Regions from separate parts of the Limnohabitans sp. INBF002 genome, predicted to be linked through region 1. Evidence: predicted binding sites of a transcription regulator. Region 1 holds the regulator's gene; each other region holds the start of a gene.

The links. The regulator sigma-54, encoded in region 1, starts transcription at its own class of promoters, with help from an activator protein. The targets are predictions, from matches to a motif close to TGGCANGNAANCTGCTTT.
Region 2: QMG15_RS00440 (urease subunit gamma) is a predicted target of sigma-54. The motif match lies at 1,747-1,764, and genes of this name have one in related genera.
Region 3: QMG15_RS00220 (TorF family putative porin) is a predicted target of sigma-54. The motif match lies at 2,054-2,071, and genes of this name have one in related genera.

Annotation. Positions count from the first base shown of each region.
Region 1 is NZ_AP027055.1:2,408,097-2,412,087, forward strand. Features, by position in the region: gene QMG15_RS12050 (THUMP domain-containing protein) at 1-1,318, opposite strand, end outside; gene QMG15_RS12055 (RNA polymerase factor sigma-54) at 1,367-2,938, opposite strand; gene lptB (LPS export ABC transporter ATP-binding protein) at 3,042-3,824, opposite strand; gene lptA (lipopolysaccharide transport periplasmic protein LptA) at 3,821-3,991, opposite strand, start outside.
Region 2 is NZ_AP027055.1:96,000-99,990, forward strand. Features, by position in the region: gene urtB (urea ABC transporter permease subunit UrtB) at 1-132, opposite strand, end outside; gene urtA (urea ABC transporter substrate-binding protein) at 196-1,467, opposite strand; gene QMG15_RS00440 (urease subunit gamma) at 1,777-2,079, shown strand; gene QMG15_RS00445 (hypothetical protein) at 2,114-2,293, shown strand; gene QMG15_RS00450 (urease subunit beta) at 2,306-2,641, shown strand; gene ureC (urease subunit alpha) at 2,641-3,991, shown strand, end outside.
Region 3 is NZ_AP027055.1:53,163-57,153, forward strand. Features, by position in the region: gene QMG15_RS00210 (putative DNA-binding domain-containing protein) at 1-321, shown strand, start outside; gene QMG15_RS00215 (YifB family Mg chelatase-like AAA ATPase) at 328-1,899, opposite strand; gene QMG15_RS00220 (TorF family putative porin) at 2,110-2,880, shown strand; gene QMG15_RS00225 (P-II family nitrogen regulator) at 2,912-3,250, shown strand; gene amt (ammonium transporter) at 3,266-3,991, shown strand, end outside.

The sequences.
Region 1 (3,991 bases):
CAATCGGGCCGTTCCACATGGGCACGCGGCGCGATTCTTTGAAGCGCATGCGGCTTGGCAGTTTCAGGTCGGGCGTCAACATCCATGCCGTCCAGCCGGGGTAGTTTTTCTTCCAATGGCTCGCGAGTTGGGCAAAGAAATCGCCACCATCTTCGGTCTGCGCAATGTCGCGTGCGCCAAAGCGTGGGACGTCGTCGCGCACCATGCCATGGTCAAACGATTCGTCATCAAAACCTGCATCGCCGTTTTGGTTGACGTCTTCGTAGGGCGACACATAGTCGGTGGGCGGCGAGTAGCGCGCACGGCGCGCCGCGCCCGCAATGCCTGCGGCTTCGATACGTTCGCCATACGGTGGGTTGACCAGCATCACGCCCGGCACATCGCTGGGGGGCATACGCTGCAAGGCATCGCCACCGCGCAGCTGCACGGCGTGGGCCACGCCTGCGCGCTCGGCGTTGCGTTGCGCGAAGTCGACCATACGAAAGGCCACGTCACTGCCGTAAATCGGCGCACGCGGCTCGCACTCTTGCGCGCGCGCGTTGTCGAGCAAGCCGTGCCAGACATGCTCTTGGTAAGGAATGAGTTTTTGGAAGCCAAATTTGCGCATCGAACCCGGTGCAATGTTGCAGGCGATTTGCGCCGCTTCCACCGCGATGGTGCCGCTGCCGCAACACGGGTCATACAGCGGCACGCCTTGGGCCACGAGGCCTTCGGGGTTGGCCGCTGTGCCGTCGCCTTGGCTCCAACCGCTAGCGGCCAGCATGGCGGCAGCGAGTGTTTCTTTCAAAGGCGCATCGCCTTTGTCAGCGCGCCAGCCGCGCTTGAACAAGGGCTCGCCCGAGGTGTCGATATACAGCGTGCAATTTTCGGTGGTCAGGTGGGCGTAGATGCGGGCATCGGGCCATTGCGTGTTGACATCGGGGCGCACGCCAAACTTGTGACGGAAGCGGTCGGCCACTGCGTCTTTGATTTTGAGCGCCGCAAAGTTCAAGCTCTTGAGCGGGCTGTGCTGCGCGGTGATTTCGATTTTGAAAGACTCTTTGGGCGAGAACCACAGCTCCCACGCCACCTCGCAGGCCGCGCGGTACAGGTCTTCCTCTTGGCGATATTGGGTGTGCGACAACTCCACCAACACGCGCTGCGCCAAGCGGCTGTGCAGGTTGAGCAACAACACATCGCGCCACGAGGCGCGCACCATCACGCCAGCACGGAAAGCGCGCAAGTCGTCGTCGCCCACGCCGGTGATGCGGCGCACTTCCTCGGCCAAATAGGATTCGACGCCTGCCGCACAGGGCAAGAAGAGATGTAATTGATTCATAGTTTCACCAGTTGAGGACAGCGCAAATTGGGCCTGTCCCGCAAGTTATCAGAGGGCCTTGCGCAATGTCGTGGGCGCAATGCGCAGCGCCTCACGGTATTTGGCCACGGTGCGGCGGGCGCACTCAATGCCTTGCTCTTTGAGCATTTCGGAGAGCTGATTATCCGACAGCGGCTTTTTGGGGTTTTCGCTCGCCACAAATTGCTTGATGAGCGCGCGCACCGCCGTGCTGGAGGCGTTGTTGCCGCTGTCCGTCTCCAACCCTGAACCGAAGAAATACTTGAGCTCAAACGTCCCAAAAGGGGTGCTCATGTATTTGTTGGTCGTCACGCGGCTGATGGTGGATTCGTGCAGCCCCAGCTCCTCGGCAATCTCGCGCAGCACCATCGGGCGCATGGCGAGTTCGCCGTGGATGAAGAAGTTTTTCTGGCGCTCAGCAATCGCATTGCTCACACGCAAGATGGTGTCAAAGCGTTGTTGGATGTTCTTGATGAACCAACGCGCTTCTTGCAAACGCTGTTGCAAGCCCGCATGCGCTTCGCCCTTGCCGCCTCTGAGGGCATTGGCGTAGATGTCGTGCACACGTAAGCGAGGCATCACATCGGGGTTCAATGCCACTTTGAATTTTGGCGTCATGGTCGACTTGCCCACGCGCGTCACCAACACATCAGGCACCACCACATGGCGCTCCACATCGGCAAAACGACGGCCGGGCTTGGGCTCTAGACGGCCAATCAGGGCAATGGCCACTTTGACATTGGCTTCGCTGTCACCCACGATGACCGCCAAGCGTTTGAAATCGCGCTTGGCCAACATCTCCATGGGCTGCTTGCACATGAGAATGGCGGTGTCGCGAATCTGCAAAGCTTCTTCGCCTTTGGGCGTCAAGGCTTTGAGTTGCAGCGTCAAACACTCGGCCAAATCACGCGCGCCCACACCCACAGGTTCTAGGCTTTGCAGCAGCGACAAGGCCACTTGGAAGCGGTGTTCGAGTTCTTCAATTTCCTCTTCATCGTCACCACCCAAACCTTCGGCCAAGCTGCGCAGCGTGTCTTCGAGGTAGCCGTCGTCGTTGAGGTTTTCAATCAAGTAGCGCAAGGCCGCTTGGTCAGTAGGGCTCAAGCGCAAAGCCAAAGCTTGACGGTGCAAATGCGAGGTGAGCGACTCTTGCATGCGCGCCAGCTCGGTGGCGTCTGCGGTGTCGCTGTCGGCGGTGTTGTTGTTATTGCTGGCGGGTGCGTCGCCGCCCCACTCAGAATCGTCGGCTGAGAACTCCACGCTGCCATCACCATCCCAGCTTTCGGCCACGCCATCCACGCTGGGTTCGGTGTCACTGGCCGTGTTGTCCACGCTGATTTCAGACATGCCGCCATCGAGCGATGGCACTTCGCGGACAGGCTCGACTTCTTCGTCACGGGTAGGGGCATCGGCTTTGTCGAGGCCAAACTCTTCGCGCGGCGCTTCTTCAAACTCTTTGTCGAGAAACGGGTTCTCGTCGAGCATTTGCTCAATCTCTTGGCTCAACTCCAAGGTGGACAACTGCAACAGTCGGATCGACTGCTGTAACTGCGGCGTGAGCGCCAGATGTTGGGAGACGCGGAGTGATAAGCCTTGCTTCATCGTTTCGCTCCGAAACGATGAGCGACAAAGGGCCGCCCCAAGGCGCGAAGGCCCCCTCGGGGGGCAGCGAAACACGAAGTGATGAGCGTGGGGGTCTGCATGCCTACATTCGGAAATGTTCGCCGAGGTACACGCGACGCACGTCGGCGTTCTCGATGATTTCGCGCGGCGTGCCCTGCGCCAGCACACGGCCATCACTGATGATGCACGCGTGGTCGCAAATGCCCAGCGTTTCGCGCACGTTGTGGTCGGTGATGAGCACGCCCATGCCACGCGCTTTCAAGAAGCCAATGATGCGCTGAATCTCAATCACCGCAATCGGGTCGATGCCAGCGAACGGCTCATCCAACAAAATGAAGCGCGGGTTGGTGGCCAAGGCGCGCGCGATCTCTACGCGACGGCGCTCACCGCCGGAGAGCGCCACAGAAGGCGATGCACGCAAATGGTCCACGCGCAACTCTTGCAGCAGCGAGGTCAAGCGGGTTTCAATTTCCTCGTGCTTGAGTGGCTTGCCGTCTTCACCGCGTTGCAGCTCCAACACGGCGCGCACGTTGTCTTCCACATTCAGTTTGCGAAAGATGGAGGCTTCTTGTGGCAAATAACTCAAACCCAAACGCGAGCGGCGGTGAATGGGCAAATGTGCCACCGGCTGACCATCGATGGTGATGCTGCCACCGTCGGCGCGCACCAAGCCCACGATCATGTAGAACGAGGTAGTTTTACCCGCGCCGTTGGGGCCGAGCAAGCCCACGACCTCACCTTTTTTCACAGAAATCGACACGTCGTGCACGACCTTGCGGCTGCCATAGGATTTTTCCAAGTGGCGGGCTTCCAAACGACTCTCTGTGGTCTCAGCGGTGTGTGTGGGTGAAAGCGTTTCGATCACGGTTTATCCAATGTTTTGCTGCGTGGCGCCAACACGGCACGCACCCGACCACCGCTGGCCTTGCCGCCTGCTTTGGTGCGTTGGCCATCGATGCTGAAGACATCGGTCAGGTTTTCATAAATGATGAGTTTGCCGGTCATCGTGTCATTCAACACAGCACCGCGGTA
Region 2 (3,991 bases), 280 kb from region 1:
CAGCGTGAGTGCGCGTGTTTGTTCCGTGGTCAACGCCAATGCAGAGGCATGGCTCAACACGCCGAGTGCCAGTGTGCAAACACCGCGCAGCGCGAGCTGACGTGCCCACGCAGGTAAAGAAAAACAGGTCATCCAGATTCCCATAAAAAAGGGGAGGGCCGTGCCCTCCCCCAAGTTCATCCCTCGGAGAAAGGGTTACTTCTTCACAGGCTCATCAGGCTTTGAAGCATTGCCTTCGATGAAGGGGCTCCATGGCTTGGCTTTGACGGGGCCTGGTGTTTTCCAAACCACGTTGAATTGGCCGTCAGCCTTGATCTCGCCGATGAACACCGACTTGTGCAAGTGGTGGTTCTTTTCATCCATCTTGCTCACGATGCCGCTGGGCGCTTTGAAGGTTTGACCGGCCATGGCGGCGATGACTTTGTCCACATCGGTGGACTTGGCTTTTTCAACCGCTTGCTTCCACATGTTGATGCCGATGTAAGTGGCTTCCATCGGGTCGTTGGTCAAAGGCTTGTCTTTGTGGCCAGCGATGCCTTTGGCTTTGGCGTAGGCAGACCATTTCTTGATGAACTCATCGTTGGTGGGGCTCTTGATGGACATGAAGTAGTTCCATGCCGCCAAGTGACCGACCAAAGGCTTGGTGTCCACGCCGCGCAACTCTTCTTCACCGACTGAGAAGGCGACGACGGGCACGTCTTTGGCTTTCAAGCCAGCGTTGCCGAGTTCTTTGTAAAACGGCACGTTGGAGTCACCGTTGATGGTGGACACCACGGCAGTTTTGCCGCCCGCAGAAAACTTCTTGATGTCAGCCACGATGGTTTGGTAATCGCTGTGACCAAACGGGGTGTACTTCTCGTCGATGTCTTTGTCGGCCACGCCCTTGCTCTTGAGGTAGGCGCGCAAAATTTTGTTGGTGGTGCGTGGGTATACATAGTCGGTGCCCAACAAGACCCAACGCTTGGCGCCGCCGCCGTCTTTGCTCATCAAATAGTCCACCGCGGGGATGGCTTGTTGGTTAGGCGCTGCGCCTGTGTAGAACACGTTTTTGCTGAGCTCTTCACCTTCGTATTGCACGGGGTAGAACAGCAAGCCGTTCATTTCTTCCACAACAGGCAACACCGATTTACGAGACACCGAAGTCCAGCAACCGAAGATGACCGAAACCTTGTCTTGGCCGAGCAACTGCTTGGTTTTCTCAGCAAACAAAGGCCAGTTCGAAGCGGGGTCGACCACCACGGGTTCGAGCTTTTTGCCCAACACGCCGCCCTTGGCGTTGATTTCGTCGATGGCCATCAGCACGGTGTCTTTCAACACAGTTTCAGAAATCGCCATGGTGCCTGACAGGCTGTGCAGCACGCCAACCTTGATGGTGTCTGCCGCCAGCGCTTGTGGTGCGATCACAAATGAGCCAACGGACAGAGCCGCAGCCGCGGCCAAAGCCTTCAGATTTCCTCGACGATTCATCATGGGGGTTCACTCCAAAAATTAAGGGTTGGTTCGGCGCTCGTGGTAACGGTGCGCTTCGTAACAGCTATCGCAAACCCTGTGCCAACGCGCATTTCTCCTAGGCAAAAAGTAGCGTTGCTATAAGGTGCATCTCAAGCGCGGCGCGGATGCACCAAGACAGTTCAATTCAGGCGCCATGCACCAAGGTGGCGCGGCTTGAGGTGTGGTTGTGCGTGCACCAAGACAGGTTTTATGCACCAAAGCATGCACTTGGCGCATGCGATGCACTGCAAAAGAGGGCACGCAAGTTGCATAGACCAAACCACTATGGAACTCACTCCTCGCGAAAAAGACAAGCTCTTGATCTTCACTGCCGCCTTGTTGGCCGAGCGCCGACAAGCCCGTGGCTTGAAGCTCAACTACCCCGAAGCCGTGGCCCTCATCAGCGCAGCCGTCATGGAAGGCGCCCGTGATGGCAAAACCGTGGCGCAACTCATGAGCGCAGGACGCAACGTGCTCACCCGCGCCGATGTGATGGAGGGCGTGGCCGAGATGATTCCCGACATCCAAGTCGAAGCCACCTTCCCCGACGGCACCAAGCTCGTGACCGTTCACCAACCCATTCTTTGAAATTCTTTTGACCCACGTTTTGGGAAACACCGCCATGTCACGTCTTGCTTCTTACATTCGCCGTCTGCCTTTGTTGTTGCCCTCGCTCGCTGTTGCGCACGAAGGCCACGGCATCGAAGGCGCCTCGCACTACCACGCCACTGATGTGTGGGGTTTTGTGTCGATCGCTGTGGCCGCTGCCGTCGTGTGGTGGTTCACAGGCCGTGGCAAATAAAGCGAGGCGCTGATGACACCCGGTGAACTCTTGATCGATGAGGGCGAACACGTCCTCAACCCTGACCGACGCACGCACACGCTGGTCGTGCAAAACGCCAGCGACCGCCCCATCCAAGTGGGCTCGCACTACCACTTTGCCGAAACCAATGCGGGCTTGCGCTTTGACCGCGTTGCTGCACACGGCATGCGTTTGAACATCGCATCCGGCACGGCGGTGCGCTTTGAGCCGGGCCAACAGCGCACGGTCGAGCTGGTCGACCTGAGTGGCGAGCGCCAAGTGTTTGGCTTTCGCGGTTTGGTGAATGGCGCGGTGGATCAAAGCGCCGCCGATAAAGGACACAAGTGATGGCAACCATTGGCAAACGCGCTTACGCCGAAATGTTTGGCCCCACCGTGGGCGACCGCCTGCGCTTGGCAGACACCAACTTGGTCATTGAAGTTGAAAAAGACTTCACGCTGCAAGCAGGCGGCTATGGCGAAGAAGTGAAGTTCGGCGGCGGCAAAACCATCCGCGACGGCATGGCGCAATCGCAGCGCACACGCGATGGTGCAGGTACGGGCCCGCAAGCGGGTGGCGCCGTGGACACCGTGATGACCAACGCGCTCATCATCGACCACTGGGGCATCGTGAAAGCCGACATCGGTTTGAAAGGTGGCCGCATCGTGGCCATTGGCAAAGCGGGCAACCCCGACACGCAACCGGGCGTGGACATCGTCATTGGCCCAGGCACGGAGGTGATCAGCTGCGAAGGCAACATCGTCACGGCAGGCGGCGTGGACACGCACATCCACTTCATCGCGCCCCAACAAATTGAAGAAGCCTTGACCAGTGGCGTGACCACCATGCTCGGCGGCGGCACCGGCCCAGCAACAGGCACCTTTGCCACCACCTGCACACCGGGCGCTTGGAACATCGAACGTATGTTGCAAGCGGCAGACGCCTTCCCCATGAACCTTGGCTTCTTGGGCAAAGGCAATGCCGCGCTGCCCGATTCGTTGCACGAGCAAATCAACGCAGGCGCGATTGGTTTGAAGCTGCACGAAGACTGGGGCACCACGCCCGCGGCGATTGACAACTGCTTGAACGTGGCCGAAGCCACCGACACGCAAGTGGCCATCCACACCGACACGCTCAACGAGAGTGGCTTTGTGGAAGACACCGTGGCTGCCTTCAAGGGCCGCACCATCCACACCTTCCACACCGAAGGTGCGGGCGGTGGTCATGCGCCCGACATTTTGAAAGTGGTGGGCGAGGCCAATGTGTTGCCCAGCTCCACCAACCCCACGCGCCCGTACACGGTGAACACGCTCGACGAGCATGTGGACATGCTCATGGTGTGCCACCACCTCGACCCCGCGATTGCCGAAGACTTGGCCTTTGCCGAAAGCCGCATTCGCCGCGAGACCATTGCGGCCGAAGACATCTTGCACGATCTCGGTGCCATCAGCATGATGAGCAGCGACAGCCAAGCGATGGGGCGTGTGGGTGAAGTCATCATCCGCACTTGGCAAACCGCGCACAAGATGAAAGCGCAGCGTGGTGCTCTGCCGGGCGATACCGATCGCCACGACAACTTCCGCGTCAAGCGCTACATCGCCAAGTACACCATCAACCCTTCTATTGCCCACGGCATCAGCCACGAAGTGGGCAGCGTGGAAGTGGGCAAATGGGCCGACCTGGTGGTGTGGAAGCCCG
Region 3 (3,991 bases), 240 kb from region 1:
GTGGTGCTCAACCCCACCCATGTCGAGGCTGCGTACGCCTGGCCTGTGCGTGGCATAGACACCAAACACAAACCCGAGGGCATGGAAAGCACCCATGTGTCGATGTTGCGCGATACGAATGAGGCCTTGCATGTGTTGTCGAGCAGCGTGTTTCGTGGGCAGCTGTTGGACCTTCTGCGCGAAGGACAAACGGGCGAACAAGCGCTGAGGGTGTTGGCCCAATGGCTGTCGCACCCCGAGCCCGCCGTTTTTGTGCGTGAAGGGGCGCACGTCATGGCGCAGTTGCAACGCGAGGGCGTGGTGCTGGGCACCCGCGTGTGATGCCTGTCAGTGGTTGACCAACACGCGCCGGTATTGCAGTGCTTCGGCCACATGCGCCACTTGCACGGATGTGCTGTCGGCCAAGTCGGCAATCGTGCGCGCCACGCGCAGTGCACGGTGTGTGCTGCGGCTAGACCAGCCAAGCTTGCTGGCAGCGTTTTGTAAAAACGTGGCCGCTGCTGCATCGAGGTGCATGTGCGTTTCCAAGGCTTGGCCTTGCAAACCGTGGTTGGGGGCGCCTTGTCGCACCAGTGCTTTGGCGTGCGCGACCAAACAACGCGCACGAACGGTGGCTGTGGATTCACCCGTCCCGCTTTGCATCAACACCTCGGTGGCCAACGTGGGCACTTCCACCTGCAAGTCGATGCGGTCTAGCAATGGGCCGCTGAGCTTGCCTTGGTAACGCGCCACTTGGTCGGGCGTGCATCGGCAAGCCTTGAGGGGCGAGCCCAAGTAGCCGCAAGGGCAGGGGTTCATGGCCGAGATGAGTTGAAAACGCGCCGGAAATTTGGCCTGTGTGGCCGCGCGTGAAATGGTGATGTGGCCGTTCTCCAGCGGTTCACGCAACGCTTCGAGTGCGCTGCGTTTGACTTCGGCCAACTCATCCAGAAACAACACGCCGTTGTGTGCCAAAGAAATTTCCCCCGGTCTAGGCGGTGTGCCGCCACCCACCAAGGCCACCGAGGTGGCCGTGTGGTGCGGGCTGCGCGTAGGGCGCTGCATCCACTGGTTCAACTCAAAACGACCGGCTAGGCTGGCAATCGCAGCGCTTTCCAAGGCCTCGTCCAACGTCATGTCGGGCAGCAAGGCCGCAAAGCGTTGCGCCAGCATGGACTTGCCTGTGCCGGGCGGTCCTACTAATAGAAGAGAGTGCCCACCCGCTGCTGCAATCTCTAGGGCGCGTCGCGGGCCTGCTTGGCCCTTCACGTCGGCAAGGTCCGGGTGGTGAGCGGCGGCGGGTGCGCTGAAGGTGGGCGTCTCAATGCGCGACCATCCTTCGGTCGTGTGTACCGGGTGCGTCGTGGCCTCTTCGCGTTGCGCGACCAAGCCTTTCACCTCGGGTTTGGCAAAGTGCGCCACCACATCGCTCAAATGTTGGGCGCGGTACACCTCGGCGGTGGGCACGAGTGCGGCCTCTTCTGCGCTGCCGGGCGGCAACACCAACCGCGTGCGCACCCCCGCACTGCGCAGGGCCAGCCCCATGGCGAGTGCGCCGCGCACGGGACGCAGCTCGCCCGACAAAGACAACTCGCCCGCAAACTCATGCAAAGCCAATGCGGCCTCGTCGAGCTGACCATTCGCCGCCAAGATGCCCAAAGCAATCGGCAAGTCAAAACGGCCAGAGTCTTTGGGCAAGTCGGCGGGCGCGAGGTTCACCGTGATGCGTTTGTTCGTTGGGAAATCCAAGCCTGCGTTTTGAATGGCGCAGCGCACGCGTTCGCGCGCTTCTTTAACTTCGGTATCCGCCAGTCCCACCAAGGTGAAGCTGGGCAGGCCATTGGCCAAATGCACCTCAACGGTCACGGCCGGTGCTTGCAAACCCAAGAGTGCGCGGCTGTGAATTAACGCGAGCGTCATAAATCTTCTCTTTTTGAGTTTTCATCCCCATAGCGGGGCATGTAAGACAAAGTGATGCACCAACTGTGTGCATCAAAATGGATGAGTAGCCAGACTACTGCATCACTTTGGGTCTTAGTTCTAGTGAAGAGCGCACTTTTGTGGATTTCAACGCTGGCACGGACCCTGCTAAGTAGGTGTATCCCTCTTAATTTTTCAATGGAGAAAACTATGAACCTCAAGTCCAAAATCGTGTTGGCCATCTTGGCCACCTCTTCTGCTGCATTCGCGCAAACTGCGCCTGTTGCACCCGAAGTCACTTACAACGTGGGCGTGGTGAGCCAATACCGTTACCGCGGTATCGCACAAACCAAAGGCGACGCAGCTTTGCAAGGTGGCGTGGACTATGCCAATGCCAATGGCTTCTATTTGGGCGCTTGGGGTTCGACCATCAAGTGGATCAAGGAAGCGGGCACGCACAACAGTGTTGATACCAAAGGCCCTGTTGAGCTCGACTTGTACGGCGGCTATAAATTTGAAGCTGCTGGCATTGCGTATGACGTGGGCTACCTTCGTTACCAATACGTGAACAACACTTACAACAAAATTGGTGCCGATTATTCCAATCCAAATACTGATGAAATTTATGGCGCCGCCACTTATGGTGTGTTGACTGCCAAGTACTCATACACATTGTCTGATTTGTTCGGTCAGCATGCCAACGGTGGCTCTAAGCACAGCAGCTATTTTGATTTGACCGCCAACTTCGACTTGGGCAATGGTTACACCTTCGCCCCACATGCTGGTCGTCAAACCGTGGCTAACAACGCTGGTTACAGCTACACCGATTACTCATTGACTTTGAGCAAAGACTTGGGTGACGGTTTGTCTGCCAGCGTTGCTTCGATCGCAACAACAGCCAAATACAACGACAACCTGACCTCAAATGGTTACAACACGTCGAAAAACGCCTTGGTCGTCGGCGTCAAGTACAGCTTCTAACCCAAGCTAACTGTCTTCTCTAGGAGCAACCATGAAACTCATCACCGCCATCATCAAACCTTTCAAGTTGGACGAGGTCCGCGAGGCCCTTTCCCAAATTGGGGTGCAAGGTATCACTGTTACTGAGGTCAAGGGCTTCGGCCGTCAGAAAGGCCATACCGAGTTGTATCGCGGTGCTGAGTACGTGGTTGACTTCTTGCCAAAGGTCAAGATTGAAGCCGCCGTTGACGCTGAACACGTTGACCGCGCCATCGAAGCCATCGAAGGTTCTGCCCGTACCGGAAAAATCGGCGACGGCAAGATTTTTGTTTACGACCTCGAACAAGTTGTCCGCATCCGTACCGGCGAAACCGGCGTGGAAGCGCTTTAAGAAAGAAGACGCATCATGAAAAAATTTCTAGCCTCTCTGGCCCTCGGGTTTGGTCTGCTGCTTGGCGGCACCGCCGCGATGGCACAAACTGCCCCTGCTGCTGACGTCAAAGTCACAGCTCCTGCTGCAGCGCCCGCTGCTGCCGCAACGGCTGCCACTGCAGCCCCCGCACCTGTGCCTAACAAAGGCGACACCGCTTGGATGACTGTGTCCACGCTGTTGGTGATCTTGATGACCATCCCAGGCTTGGCCTTGTTCTACGGCGGTTTGGTCCGCAGCAAGAACATGCTGTCAGTGCTGATGCAAGTGTTTGTCGTGAGCTCACTCATTTATGTGTTGTGGGTCGTCTACGGCTACACCTTGGCATTCTCTGGCGGTTCACCGTTCTTCGGCGGCTTTGACAAGTTGTTCTTGGCCACCATCACGCCTGACTCCGTTGCTGCCACGTTCAGCAAAGGTGTTGTGATTCCTGAGCTGTCATTCGTGGCGTTCCAAGCCACATTCGCAGCCATCACGTGTGCCTTGATCGTGGGTGCATTTGCTGAGCGTGTGCGCTTCTCGGCTGTGTTGTTGTTCTGCACCATCTGGTTCACGTTCAGCTACTTGCCCGTGGCCCACATGGTTTGGTATTGGGACGGCCCAGACGCCATCACGGATGCTGCGACTTTGGAAACTGTGACTGCCGCTGCTGGCTGGTTGTGGGCCAAGGGTGCTTTGGACTTCGCTGGCGGTACTGTGGTG